One region of the Shinella sp. OV683 genome, then DNA from elsewhere that is predicted to be linked to it. Evidence: predicted binding sites of a transcription regulator. Region 1 holds the regulator's gene; each other region holds the start of a gene.
What was found. The regulator HrcA, encoded in region 1, represses chaperone genes, less so after heat shock. The targets are predictions, from matches to a motif close to GTTAGCACTCNCNNNNNGNGAGTGCTAAC.
Positions count from the first base shown of each region.

Region 2: groES (co-chaperone GroES) is a predicted target of HrcA. The motif match lies at 1,054-1,082, and genes of this name have one in related genera.
Region 3: groES (co-chaperone GroES) is a predicted target of HrcA. The motif match lies at 3,011-3,039, and genes of this name have one in related genera.

Region 1 covers NZ_CM173543.1:4,901,109-4,905,753, forward strand. The annotation lists gene ACXHRN_RS23735 (methylated-DNA--[protein]-cysteine S-methyltransferase) at 1-430, opposite strand, end outside; gene ACXHRN_RS23740 (ArsC family reductase) at 600-950, shown strand; gene ybaK (Cys-tRNA(Pro) deacylase) at 957-1,430, shown strand; gene grpE (nucleotide exchange factor GrpE) at 1,467-2,075, opposite strand; gene hrcA (heat-inducible transcriptional repressor HrcA) at 2,212-3,264, opposite strand; gene rph (ribonuclease PH) at 3,426-4,142, shown strand; gene ACXHRN_RS23765 (VOC family protein) at 4,167-4,565, shown strand; gene ACXHRN_RS23770 (non-canonical purine NTP pyrophosphatase) at 4,576-4,645, shown strand, end outside.
Region 2 covers NZ_CM173543.1:284,716-289,360, reverse strand. The annotation lists gene ACXHRN_RS01430 (alanine racemase) at 1-315, opposite strand, end outside; gene ACXHRN_RS01425 (cupin domain-containing protein) at 515-865, opposite strand; gene groES (co-chaperone GroES) at 1,132-1,428, shown strand; gene groL (chaperonin GroEL) at 1,495-3,126, shown strand; gene ACXHRN_RS01410 (pyridoxal phosphate-dependent aminotransferase) at 3,391-4,560, opposite strand.
Region 3 covers NZ_CM173543.1:3,974,416-3,979,060, forward strand. The annotation lists gene ACXHRN_RS19275 (hypothetical protein) at 1-288, opposite strand, end outside; gene groL (chaperonin GroEL) at 962-2,599, opposite strand; gene groES (co-chaperone GroES) at 2,660-2,956, opposite strand; gene ACXHRN_RS19290 (TetR/AcrR family transcriptional regulator) at 3,119-3,697, opposite strand; gene ACXHRN_RS19295 (SDR family oxidoreductase) at 3,804-4,645, shown strand, end outside.

The DNA of each region.
Region 1 (4,645 bases):
GCCGATGACAGGGCACGAACAAGCTGATGGGATTGAGCGCATTTGCCAACCCGACCGCGCGCGCCGCATTGGGCTTGCCGAGAATATCGGTCATCTGCCCATAGGTACGCGTCTCGCCAGCCGGGATCGTTCGCAGCGCCGCCCAGGCTCGACGCTGGAATTCCGTGCCGCCGCCATCGACCGGGATCGAATTCAAGGTGTCGAAATCGCCTTCGAGATAGGCCCGCAGCGCCAGCGCTATGTCATTGATGTCGTCACGCTCCTCCCGCAAGACATGATCGCCGAAGCGGGTCCGCAGCAGGCGCGACAAGCGGCCGTCCGGCGTTCCAAAATCAAGCGCCACGAGTGTACGTTTTTTAGTGACGATCAGGATCGGCCCGATTGGGTGTCGTTCTTCTACTCGGTAGAGTGAAAGCTGCGATGCGGTCATTGGAAATCATTCGTTGGAGATCGATTGGGTCATACAGCAAAGCAGCTGAAACGGTGTTTTTCCACCCGATTTCGTCGGAGAGCGAGGAGGGGTGTCAAAGCGACATATTCCAAATCCGCGACGGGCTTGATACACGAACCTGAAGACGCGCATCCGAGGAACGGAATTCATGCCGGTTACCATCTATGGCATCAAGAACTGCGACACGATGAAGAAGGCCTTCACCTGGCTTGACACCCACGGCGTTGCCTACAATTTCCATGATTATCGCGCCGAAGGCATCGACGCCAAGAGTGTGAAGACCTGGATCAATATCCTCGGCTGGGAGAAGGTGCTCAACAAGGCGAGCACGACCTTCAAGGAACTGCCGGATGAGGAGAAGGCGGATCTTGACGAGGTAAAGGCGATCGCGCTGATGGTGCGCAATCCCACGATGATCAAGCGGCCGATGCTGGTGACCGACGAGACCACCATGGCCGGCTTCAAGCCGGATCTCTATGCGGCAACCTTTCAGGACTGAGAGACTATGTCCAAATCCACCCGCGCGACGCTCGCGCTTGCAGCCGCCAAGGTCACGTTCGACGTCCTGACCTATGATTACGACCCGGATGCGGACCGCATCGGCATGCAAGCGGCCGAGGCGATCGGGGTTTCGGCGTCCATGGTGCTCAAGACGCTGATGGCGGAGGTCGACGGCAAGGCCGTCTGCGTGGTGGTGCCTTCGGATCGTGAAGTCAGCATGAAGAAGCTGGCGGCGGCCTTCAAGGGCAAATCGGCCAATATGATGAAGCCAGCGCTGGCGGAAAAGGCCACCGGCTATGTCGTCGGCGGCATCTCGCCGTTTGGCCAGAAGAAACAGGTGCCGACCGTCTTCGAAGCAGAAGCGATGGCGCATGAGCGCGTCTACATGAATGGTGGCCAGCGTGGACTGCAGGTACATCTTGCGCCTGCAGATGCAGCAAAGGCGGCGAATGCAATCATCGCCGCCGTCGTTGCATGATCAAGTCAGCCCTATCAGTATGATCGGGCGGCCCGATCAGGAAGCGGTTTCCGGATTGGTGGCATCGGCCTTCGGGCCGCCCTTGGAAACGCCGACCATGGCCGGGCGCAGCACGCGATCGCCGATCGTATAGCCGTCCTGTACCACCTGGATGACGGTGTTTGCCGGAATTTCCGGATTGGGGACCTCGAACATCGCCTGGTGGAAGTTCGGGTCGAATTTCTGGCCGTTCGGGTCGATCTTCTTGACGCCGTGGCGCTCGAGCGCGCCGAGCATTGCGCGTTCGGTCATCTCAACACCTTCGATCAGCGCCATGAGGCCAGCCTCGCCCGCAGCACGCACCTCGTCCGGGATGGCATCGATCGCGCGGCGCAGGTTGTCGGACACCGATAGCATGTCGCGGGCAAAGCCGGCAGCCGAATAGACCTTGGCGTCCTTAATCTCGCGCTCGGTACGACGGCGCAGATTGTCCATCTCGGCGGCCAGCCGCAGGAACTTGTCCTTCATCTCGTTGTTCTCGGCCTTCAGCAGCTCGACCGGATCCGGTTCCCGGGCAGAATCGGCCTGGTCGGCGGCTACGTTTTCCGGATTGGCTGCGTTTTCATCGGCGTCCGTCTGATACGCGTTCTTGTTGTCATCCGTCATGGCGGTCTCCGCAATTCCTGAATTTCTCGTGATTTGCAGCCGATATCGAGGTTTGCAGCGGAAAAATCAAGACTTTGCGTCAAGATTCTGCGCATCGCACCGTATACTGAGTGTTCGCAACTGCCTGAATATCAGCTTATCGGCCGCTGCCGGCGAGTTTTGACATCAGCTGCGCTGTATAGTCCACCATCGGCACAATGCGCGAATAATTGAGCCGCGTCGGGCCGATGACGCCGACGGCGCCGATGATCCGGTCCTCGCTGTTCTTGTAAGGTGCCACGATCAGCGAGGAGCCGGACAGCGAAAACAGCGTGTTTTCCGAACCGATGAAGATGCGCACGCCCTGGCCGCCTTCGGCGAGATCGAGAATGTCGGAAAGCGATTCCTTCTTCTCCAGGTCGTCGAACAGCATGCGTATCCGGTCGAGATCGCCCATGTCGTCAACGCCATCGAGCAGGTTGGAACGGCCCCGGACGATCAAACGCGCCGGCCGGCCTTCCTCGGCACCCGACCATGTCGCAAGGCCGCGCTCGACGAGGTCGCTGGAGAGTGCGTCGAGCTCGGTGCGGATGGTTTCCTTGAGTTTCTCGATGCGATCGCTGGCTTCGCTCAGCGTCAGGCCGGACATATGGGCGTTGAGGAAATTTGCCGCCGCCACAAGCTGCGAGGACGTCGTCCCCGCCGGCAAGGCAATGATGCGGTTTTCGACCTCGTCGCGCTCGCCCACCAGCACCACCAGCGCCTTTTCCGGCGACAGACGCACGAATTCGACGTGCTTGAGCAGCGTGTCGCTCTTGGTGGTGATGACGAGGCCCGCACCACGCGAAGCAGAGGACAGCATCTGGCTTGCGCCATTCAGCGCGGTCTCAACGGGGACATCACGATTGTCGGGGCGGATCTGCCGGTCGATGTCGCGGCGTTCCTCGTCCGACAGCGAGCCCACCTGCATGAAGGCATCGACGAAAAAGCGAAGGCCCTGCTGGGTGGGCAGGCGGCCGGCGGAGACATGCGGCGAATAGATGAGGCCGAGATCCTCGAGATCGCTCATCACATTGCGCACGGAAGCCGGCGACAGCGACATCGGCAAAAGCCGCGACAGCGAGCGAGAGCCCAAGGGTTCGCCGCTGCCGAGATAGCTTTCGACAATGCGTCGAAAAATTTCTCCCGAGCGGTCATCAAGACCTTTCATGCAGCTCTTCCCATCGGTACGCAATCCACACGCCGAAAATGACGATCAAGCTGAAATATAGGGATTTGATGGGACTAAGCAAAAGGAAAATCGCCCCTTTTCCTTTGCAAAATGCTGCCGCGCCGCTTAAGACGCAGCAATCGAGATCAAGGAGTTTGAAAATGCGGCCATCCGGACGGAAAACCGACCAAATGCGCAAGGTGAGTTTCGAGCGCGGCTATTCCAAGCATGCCGAAGGCTCCTGCCTGGTGAAGTTTGGCGACACCCACGTGCTGTGCACCGCAAGCGTCGAGGAAAAGCCGCCGGCATGGCTGCGCAACAGCGGCAAGGGTTGGGTCACCGCCGAATACGGCATGCTGCCGCGCTCCACCGGCGACCGCATGCGTCGCGAAGCAGCATCCGGCAAGCAGGGCGGTCGCACCCAGGAAATCCAGCGGCTGATCGGCCGCTCGCTGCGCGCCGTGGTCAGCCTTGAATCGCTCGGCGAACGCCAGATCACCGTCGACTGCGACGTCATCCAGGCCGATGGCGGCACCCGCACGGCATCCATCACCGGCGGCTGGATCGCGCTCTACGATTGCCTGAAGTGGATGGAAAACCGCAAGATGCTGAGCCTTGAGAAGGTTCTCAAGGATCATGTGGCGGCGATCTCCTGCGGCATCTTCGCCAGCCAGCCGGTGATCGACCTCGATTATCTCGAGGATTCCTCGGCCGAGACCGACGCCAACTTCGTCATGACCGGCAAGGGCGGCTTCGTCGAGATCCAGGGCACTGCGGAGGGCGCACCCTTCAGCGAGGAAGAGTTGCTGACATTGATGGGCCTAGCCAAGAACGGCGTTGCCGAACTCGTCGAGCTTCAAAAGCAGGCGATCGCCTAAGCAGCCCGAAAGGCAGGACCGGACATGCAGATTCTTGAATCGTCGCTCTATGCGCATGATCTCGACGCCGCCGAGATCTTCTACAGCAAGGTGCTCGGCCTGACGAAAATCATGCGTGCCGGCAACCGCCACATCTTCTACCGTTGTGGCCAAATGGTACTGTTGATCTTCAACCCGGATGAAACGGAAGTGCCGCCGACCGGAGATCAACTGGCCGTGCCGCCGCATGGTTCGCGCGGACCGGGCCATCTCTGTTTCCAGGCCACTGCCGGCGAGATCGACGATTGGGCGCAGCGGCTTTCCAATGCCGGCGTCGGCATCGAAGCCGTCGTCGAATGGCCGCGTGGTGGCCGCTCGATTTATTTCCGCGATCCGGCCGGCAATTCGCTTGAATTTGCCGAAGCGCGGATCTGGGGCATCTAAGAGGTTCTGAATGCGCAAGCTTGATACCAAGACGATCGTCGTCGCCAGCCACAACTCAGGCAAGATCGCCGAGATCCGCG
Region 2 (4,645 bases), 950 kb from region 1:
GATATCGGCGACGGTCGTACCCCAGGCGCCGGCATCGAGAAGTTGCCGGGCAAGTGCAGTCGACATTGGCGTCTTGGCATGCGGGGAGATCTCGACGCCCTGCCCACCGACATAGCGCATCATCAGGTCGATATTGGCTGCAAAGGCTGCGCGGTCGAGCGAGATCAACGGCAAAGACATCGCGCCGTCAAACGGCTTCCAGCCCTGTCTGCCGATTGCCTCAAGCGGCAGTGCCGGATGCCCGGCCGGGAAGCCGCGAATACGGTCGTCGATCAAGGTCGAGGCAACGGCCGTGGAAAGAGCAATATCAGACATCGGCACTATCCTGTGATGATTGCCCGGCATCGAGGCCGAAGCGGTATGTCCGGTTGGTGGTCGCGAAAACTGGGTGCCACTCATCGCTACTCAAATCGACAGCCGCCGGCCTTGTCTTCCAGGACCCTTCGCAAAGTGAGTCGATAAGCCTCATTCCGCAAAACGGCCGGTTTGCGACCGGCCGTTGCCCAGGCTCCATTCAGAGCTTGATGGCGAAGTGCTTGCGAATGGTTTCGTCGATCTTCCACAGGCCCTTGAAACCAGCTTCGACCACGAACGCGTCGCCCGGTCCGAGCACCACGGGTGCACCGCCGTCCGGGGTGATGGTCAGCTTGCCTTCCATGATGTGGACGAATTCATAGTCCGTATAGGTCGCGTGATAGGTGCCGGGCGTGGCTTCCCAATAGCCGGAAATCATGCTGCCATCGTCCGATGTATGCAGCACCCAAGTCTTCATCGACGGTGTGCCTTCGACAACGACCCAGCCGTCGAGATCCTCAGTAACCGGCGCTGCCGATGTGCTGTCGCCCAGCTTTACAACATAATCCATGTGTTCCTCACTTCTTCATTGTTTATCCCGCCGGGGCTGGATAGCTGTGCTGTGTGGCACAGATGTGAAAAAAGCGCGAGCAAGAACGATCGCACTTGCCTCACCATGTTCGATTTCGCTGCTCGCCGGACTTCCGATGACGACATCGCCGCGCTCGTTCACCACGTAAAATGTATCTTCAGAATCCCGCTAGCACTCTCAGGTGTAGAGTGCTACAGGTACGTACGAGATCGGCACTCGCCTTGATCTCATCAAAGGATCATAAAATGACAAGCACCACTTTTCGTCCGCTGCACGACCGTGTTGTCGTGCGCCGTGTCGAGGCCGAAGCAAAGACCAAGGGCGGGATCATCATTCCCGACACCGCCAAGGAAAAGCCGCAGGAAGGCGAAATCGTCGCCGTCGGCACTGGCACCCGTGACGAAACCGGCAAGATCATCCCGCTCGATGTCAAGGCTGGCGACCGCGTCCTGTTCGGCAAATGGTCGGGCACCGAAGTCAAGCTCGACGGCGAAGACCTTCTGATCATGAAGGAAGCTGACATCATGGGAATCATGGGCTGATCATCCGATCGCCCTTCCATCCCTTCCACGACGACCATTGGGCCATGAGCCCGGGAGTTTTCTAAAATGGCTGCCAAACAAATCAAATTCGGTCGCGATGCTCGCGAAAAGATGCTGCGCGGCGTTGATATCCTTGCTGACGCAGTGAAAGTCACGCTCGGTCCCAAGGGCCGCAACGTCATCGTCGACAAGTCCTTCGGCGCGCCGCGCATCACCAAGGATGGCGTCACCGTCGCCAAGGAAATCGAACTTGAAGACAAGTTCGAGAACATGGGCGCCCAGATGGTCCGCGAAGTTGCTTCGAAGACCAACGACATCGCCGGTGATGGCACGACCACGGCAACCGTTCTGGCCCAGGCGATCGTTCGCGAGGGCGGCAAGGCCGTTGCTGCCGGCATGAACCCGATGGACTTGAAGCGCGGTATCGATCTCGCGGTTGCCGCCGTCGTCAAGGATCTCGTTGCCAAGGCAAAGAAGATCAACACCTCGGAAGAAATCGCCCAGGTCGGCACGATCTCTGCCAATGGCGAGAAGGAAATCGGCCAGTACATCGCCGACGCCATGCAGAAGGTCGGCAATGAAGGCGTCATCACAGTTGAAGAAGCCAAGACCGCGGAAACCGAGCTTGAAGTCGTCGAAGGCATGCAGTTCGATCGCGGCTACCTCAGCCCGTATTTCGTGACCAACGCTGAAAAGATGGTTGCTGAACTCGAAGATGCCTACGTGCTTCTGCATGAGAAGAAGCTCTCCAACCTCCAGGCGATGCTGCCGGTTCTCGAAGCTGTCGTTCAGACCGGCAAGCCGCTGCTGATCATCTCCGAAGATGTCGAAGGCGAAGCGCTTGCAACGCTCGTCGTCAACAAGCTGCGCGGCGGCCTCAAGATCGCTGCCGTCAAGGCACCGGGCTTCGGCGATCGCCGCAAGGCGATGCTCGAAGATCTGGCTATCCTGACCGGTGGCACGGTGATCTCCGAAGACATCGGCATCAAGCTCGAAAACGTCACACTTGAAATGCTCGGCCGCTCCAAGAAGGTCTCGATCACCAAGGAAACCACCACGATCGTCGACGGCGCCGGCAAGAAGTCCGACATCGAAGGCCGCGTTGCCCAGATCAAGGCCCAGATCGAAGAAACCACTTCCGATTACGACAAGGAAAAGCTCCAGGAACGCCTCGCCAAGCTCGCCGGTGGCGTTGCCGTGATCCGCGTCGGTGGTGCAACCGAAATCGAAGTCAAGGAAAAGAAGGACCGCATCGACGACGCGTTGAACGCAACGCGTGCAGCCGTCGAAGAAGGTATTGTTCCGGGCGGCGGCACGGCTCTGCTGCGTGCGTCTGTCGTCCTCGACATCAAGGGTGAAAACGACGACCAGAATGCCGGTATTAACATCATCCGCAAGGCACTGCAGTCGCTGGTTCGCCAGATCTCCGAAAACGCAGGCGACGAAGCCTCGATCGTTGTCGGCAAGATCCTTGAAAGCAACACCGACAACTACGGCTACAATGCCCAGACCAGCGAATTTGGCGACATGATCGCCATGGGTATCGTTGATCCGGTCAAGGTTGTGCGTACGGCTCTGCAGAATGCAGCTTCGGTTGCCGGCCTGCTGGTTACGACGGAAGCCATGATCGCCGAACTCCCCAAGAAGGAAAACGGCGGCGGCATGCCTGACATGGGCGGCATGGGCGGCATGATGTAACGAGGCTTCTGCCTTTACATTTCCCAAACGCAGAACGGGGCTCCATTGGAGCCCCGTTAGCTTGTTGACAAGCCAACCCGGCGACGTCATCCTCGGGCTTGTCCCGAGGATCTGCTCACGGTTCATTAAATAGTTGAAAATAGTGGCTATAGTCCACGTGCGCAGATCCTTGGGACAAGCCCAAGGATGACGTCAGAGACTTTGTCAGTAGTCTGACGGGCTCCAGTGGGGGCCTGCTTTTCATGTGTCGATTGCGACGAAACATCAGAGCCCGTTGAAAAACCCGCTCAGTCGGTCCATCGCCTCTTCCAGCCGCTCATAGCTCTGCGAGCCGAAGCAGACCCGCAGATGTTCGTCGCCGAGTTGGCCGTAGAACGCACCGGATTCCACCACCACGCCAGCCTTTTCCAGAATCAAATCCGCAGCCTGCTGCGCCTTCAGCCCTGTACCGCTGATATCGGGAAACGCATAGATCGTGCCTTCCGGGCTGGCGCAGGTCACGCCGGGCATCTGGTTGAGCCGGCTGACGACGAGATCGCGCTTGCGGCGGTCGTCATCGACCATATCCTGAAGGATCTCGGCAGGACCCGTCACTGCTGCCAGCGCGCCATACTGGATGAACGTGTTGACATGGGTGATCTCGTTGGCGGTGATCTTCATCAGGCCGGGCATCAACGAGGCATCGGTGGCAATGTAGCCGAGACGCCAGCCATCCATCGCATAGGCCTTGGTAAAGGCGAACATCGAGATCGTCCGTTCCTTCATGCCAGGCAGCGACGCAATGCTGACATGCTCGGCGCCATCAAAGACGATCTGTTCATAGACTTCGTCGGAAACGACAATGAGGTCGTTCTTGATGGCCAGGTCGGCGAGCACCTGCAACTCATCGCGTGAATAGACCCGACCGGTTGGGTTGGATGGATTGACCAGCACGATCATGCGCGTGCGCGGCGTGATCAGCGGCTCGATCAATTCGCGCTTGATGCCGAAGTTGGTTGACTTGTCGAGCGGCGCCAGCACCACCTTGGCGCCAGTCATCTCGATCTTGTTGATATGCTGCGGATAATAGGGTTCGAGCAAAATCGCCTCGTCGCCGTCGTCGAGCAGCGCCATGAAGGCAGCATAGGAGGCCTGGGTCAGGCCGTTGACCATCAGGATCTCGTCCGGCGTCACGTCGATCTTGTTGTAGTCGGCAAGCTTCTGCTGCAGCGCCTTGCGCAAGGCCGGTTCGCCACGCAGGTCGCTATAGTGCACCAGTCCATCGCGCAATGCCTTGACGGTCGCGTCCTTGATGTGGGCCGGCGTGTCATGGAAGGGCCGACCAAGCTCAAGATGAATGAGATCGACGCCATTGGCAGCCATCGCAGCCGCTTTTTCGAACATGCCGAAGCTTTTGGCCGAGGTTTGCGATATCCGCCGTGCAAAGCGTGTCATGAAAGTCCCATCCTTTTATCAATTCCGCTGCGCTACCGATCCGCGCTGTCACCGTCCTAGCTCAATTTGAGCATTTGATCAAATA
Region 3 (4,645 bases), 930 kb from region 1:
GCAGACAATGTAGGTGGAAAAGCAGAAAGACGACGGCGAAGATGAGGCGTTTTCCAGAAGCTCGAGAATGTTGACCCGGTCATTGGGCTCGTAGCAACGCAGCAGCGTCAGCAGGCCGCACTCGCCTTCCTGCAGACCGTGAAAATAGCCGCCGATCCTGCCGATCTGGAACAAGCCGTTGCCCAGGTCCCCCGTCCAGTTTTCGGTCACACAGAAATTCAAAACTTCCAGCCCTTCTGCCAAATCGGAAGTGGGGCGGGCCTGGCCGGCGGTTGAAGGCGCTTTCATTTTTGATATTCTAAACACTTCAAATACCTGTCACTAGGTTTCGGCCCCAATTGGCCAGGCAAACCGTCGGCAAGAAGAATATGACTACAAGGCATTTTCTGACGCGATCATAAACTGCGTCGAAGTCGACAATCCCTCTATTCTTTGGATCCATGTCGTCGACAGAGCATCGATCCTCTTCGATAACGTGGTGGAAAGTCGACTTCAGAGCGCGAGCCCGACGAACTTGAAACGCCCTATTTCCCCCTCGATTCGCGACTTTTCTTTATAAGACCTTTTTCATTAACAGCAACATAAATTGTAATTCCACATAATTCATGTGGAAAAGCCAATGTAGTTTCAGCCACACTGTGAATAGCACGCTTTGAACTTCATTCCGGTCCGTACGAAACCATCATCGTAAACGTTTATTCTTTGCTGAATTGATGAACCGATTTCACGGTTGCCTTAGATCATTTCACGCAAAATCATTCGCATGCATGCAATTCAACCAGTGATATAAAGACTAAGTATAGATAAAATCTGAGATATAGGCCGACTAATATTTGCCGGCAGCGCTGCATATTTACAAAACTCGTGGAGTCCGAAAATACACCTGCAGACAATTCCTGCGAAAAAGGGCGCCCTTTTGAGGCGCCCTTCAATCTAGCATGAAGATAAGGCTGACGCCTTATTACATCATGTCCATTCCACCCATGCCGCCCGGCATGCCGCCGCCCATCGGAGCATCCTTCTTCGGAAGCTCGGCGATCATGGCTTCGGTGGTGATCAGCAGCGAAGCAACCGAAGCTGCGTTCTGCAGGGCCGTGCGAACAACCTTGACCGGGTCGACGATGCCCATGGCAATCATGTCGCCATATTCAGACGTCTGGGCGTTGTAGCCCCAGTTGTCTTCGTTCTTGTCGAGGATCTTGCCGACAACGATCGAGGCTTCGTCGCCTGCGTTTTCAGCGATCTGGCGAACCAGCGACTGCAGAGCGCGGCGGATGATGTTGATGCCGGCTTCCTGGTCGTCGTTTGCACCCTTTGCGGTGATCTTGACGGAAGAACGCAGCAGAGCGGTACCGCCGCCCGGGACGATGCCTTCCTGAACAGCAGCGCGCGTCGCGTTGAGCGCGTCGTCGATGCGGTCCTTCTTTTCCTTGACTTCGATTTCCGTCGAGCCGCCAACGCGGATCACGGCAACGCCACCGGCGAGCTTGGCAAGACGTTCCTGCAGCTTTTCGCGGTCGTAGTCAGAGGTGGTTTCTTCGATCTGAGCCTTGATCTGGGCAACGCGGCCTTCGATGTCCGACTTCTTGCCGGCGCCGTCGACGATCGTGGTGTTTTCCTTGGAGATCGAGACCTTCTTGGAACGGCCGAGCATGTCGAGGGTGACGTTTTCGAGTTTGATGCCGATGTCTTCGGAGATCACGGTGCCGCCCGTCAGGATGGCGATGTCTTCGAGCATGGCCTTGCGGCGATCGCCGAAGCCCGGAGCCTTGACGGCAGCAATCTTGAGGCCGCCACGCAGCTTGTTGACGACGAGCGTAGCAAGAGCTTCGCCTTCGACGTCTTCAGCGATGATCACCAGCGGCTTGCCGGTCTGAACGACAGCTTCGAGAACCGGCAGCATGGCCTGGAGGTTCGAGAGCTTCTTTTCGTGAAGGAGGATGTAGACGTCTTCGAGGTCTGCAATCATCTTCTCGGCGTTGGTGACGAAATACGGCGAGAGGTAGCCGCGGTCGAACTGCATGCCTTCGACGACTTCGAGTTCGGTTTCGGCAGTCTTGGCTTCTTCAACCGTGATGACGCCTTCATTGCCGACCTTCTGCATGGCTTCAGCAATGTCGAGACCGACCTGCTTTTCGCCGTTTGCGGAGATCGTGCCGACCTGTGCGACTTCTTCAGACGTGTTGATCTTCTTGGCCTTGGCCTGGAGATCCTTGACGACTTCCGAAACAGCGAGGTCGATACCGCGCTTCAGATCCATCGGGTTCATGCCGGCAGCAACGGCCTTGGCGCCTTCGCGAACGATCGCCTGGGCCAGAACGGTTGCAGTCGTGGTGCCGTCGCCGGCGATGTCGTTGGTCTTCGAAGCAACTTCGCGGACCATCTGGGCGCCCATGTTTTCGAACTTGTCTTCGAGTTCGATTTCCTTGGCGACCGAAACACCGTCCTTGGTGATGCGCGGAGCGCCGAAGGACTTGTCGATGATAACGTTACGACCCTTCGGGCCGAGGGTGACCTTCACCGCGTCAGCGAGAATGTCGACGCCGCGCAGCATCTTTTCGCGTGCGGTACGGCCAAACTTGATTTCTTTTGCAGCCATTTTACGAAACTCCTGGGCTCATTGCCCATTGGTTGTCATGGAATAAAGGGTAACCGGCAATCAGCCGATGACGCCCATGATGTCGGATTCCTTCATGATCAGAAGGTCTTCGCCATTGAGCTTGACTTCGGTGCCCGACCACTTGCCGAACAGGACGCGGTCGCCAGCCTTGACGTCGAGTGCAACGAGCGCACCCTTGTCGTCACGAACGCCGGTGCCGACGGCGACGATTTCGCCTTCCTGCGGCTTTTCCTTGGCGGTGTCAGGGATGATGATCCCGCCCTTGGTCTTTTCTTCGGACTCGACGCGACGTACGACCACGCGGTCATGAAGCGGACGGAAATTGATGCTTGCCATTGTCTGTTTCCTCGATCGAATGACATTGCCGGGGGTGACCCGGAGGATGGGTTTGTTAGCACTCCTCTCCTTGGAGTGCTAGCGGGGTGGATTTAGGACCGGCCCGAATGAGAGTCAAGGATGGCCCCCACAAAAAATTGGGATTGGTGAATGAAGCGGAGGTTAGCCGTCTATCAGCTTTGCAATCAGCGGCTCGAGTATTTGCGCCAGGTCATCGTCAGCCTCCGCGCCCAATGCCGGCAGGCTGATCATCTGCCGCATGATCTGAATGCCCGCGACCAACGACAAAAGTATGGCAGCTCGCTGCGGCGCCAATTTTCCTTGAAGTGCCGAAGTGACGTTCATCTGATGATGGCTCTCGATGACGTACCGCGCGATCTCCAGCGCCCGTTCGTTGGAGACCGAGCGCAGCATGATCAGAAAGCCATCGAGCGCAGTCGCGCCGGGTGCTGTTACATCAACCAATGCGTTGGCGATCTTGCGCGCGCGGTCGGGTGCACGCAACGTTTCAGGCGTGGCGATGATCGGGTTCTCGTTGGCCCGCGCCAGCACTTCGGCAAATAGTCCTTCCTTCGAACCAAAATAGCGGTTGATCAGCATGGCTGTTACACCGGCGCCTTCTGCAATCTCGCGGACACCGGCCCCCTCGTAGCCGGATTTTATGAAGGCGGCGCGTGCCGATTCCAGAATCGCCAGCCGTGTCGCTGCAGCATTTCGCGGACGATGCGAGGTCTCTTCCATAGGGAGGTCCAATCATAAATATACAAGTGTAGACTTTGTCGATCTTACAGAGTATACACCCGCATACATGGGGTCAATGCGCGGCCCAGCAGACTGAGGAGTTGAGATGCAGGAAATGGTTCTGGTTACAGGCGGCAGTGGCTTCATCGCCAAATGGTGCATCGTCGAATTGCTGAAGCGTGGCTACGCTGTGCGGTCCACACTGCGCAATCTGTCGAAAGAGCCAGCGATCCGGGTCGAGATCGCCTCTGCGGCAGGACATACGGACGGCCTTTCCTTCTTCGCCGCTGACCTGCTCGACGACGCGGGTTGGGATGTGGCAATGGCTGGATGTCACTACGTTCTCCATGTCGCATCGCCGCTCGGAGATGGGAAACCAGGCGACAGGGATGCTTTTGTCGGGCCGGCACGAGAGGGTACCCGGCGCGTGCTGCGGGCTGCCGTAAAGGCTGACGTAAAACGCGTCGTGATGACATCGGCAGCGGCGGCGGCCAGGCCTCCGCTTGATTCCGGCCTCGTCAGTGACGAAACGATCTGGGCCGATCACGACGACCGGCAATTCGACGCCTACCGCGTGTCGAAAATCCTTGCCGAACGCGCCGCCTGGGACTTCATGGAACGAAATGGCGGGGCCACGGAGTTGGCCACAGTGCTTCCCGGCGCGGTTTTCGGTCCGGTTCTCTCCGCCGACAATCTCGGCTCGGTCAAGATCATCAGGGACCTGCTTGAGGGGCGCCCGGCAGCAATGCCGAGACTGGGCTTTTGGGTGGTGGATGTGCGGGATCTTGCCGACCTGCATATCCGCGCCATGATCTCACCGGAAGCGGCAGGCGAACGCTTCATCGCGGCCGGTGATTTCATGTGGATGGAAGAGATCGCCAAAACCCTGCGCGGGCATCCGGGTAGTCTCGGCTCGAAAACACCGACACGCCGCCTGCCGAATTTCCT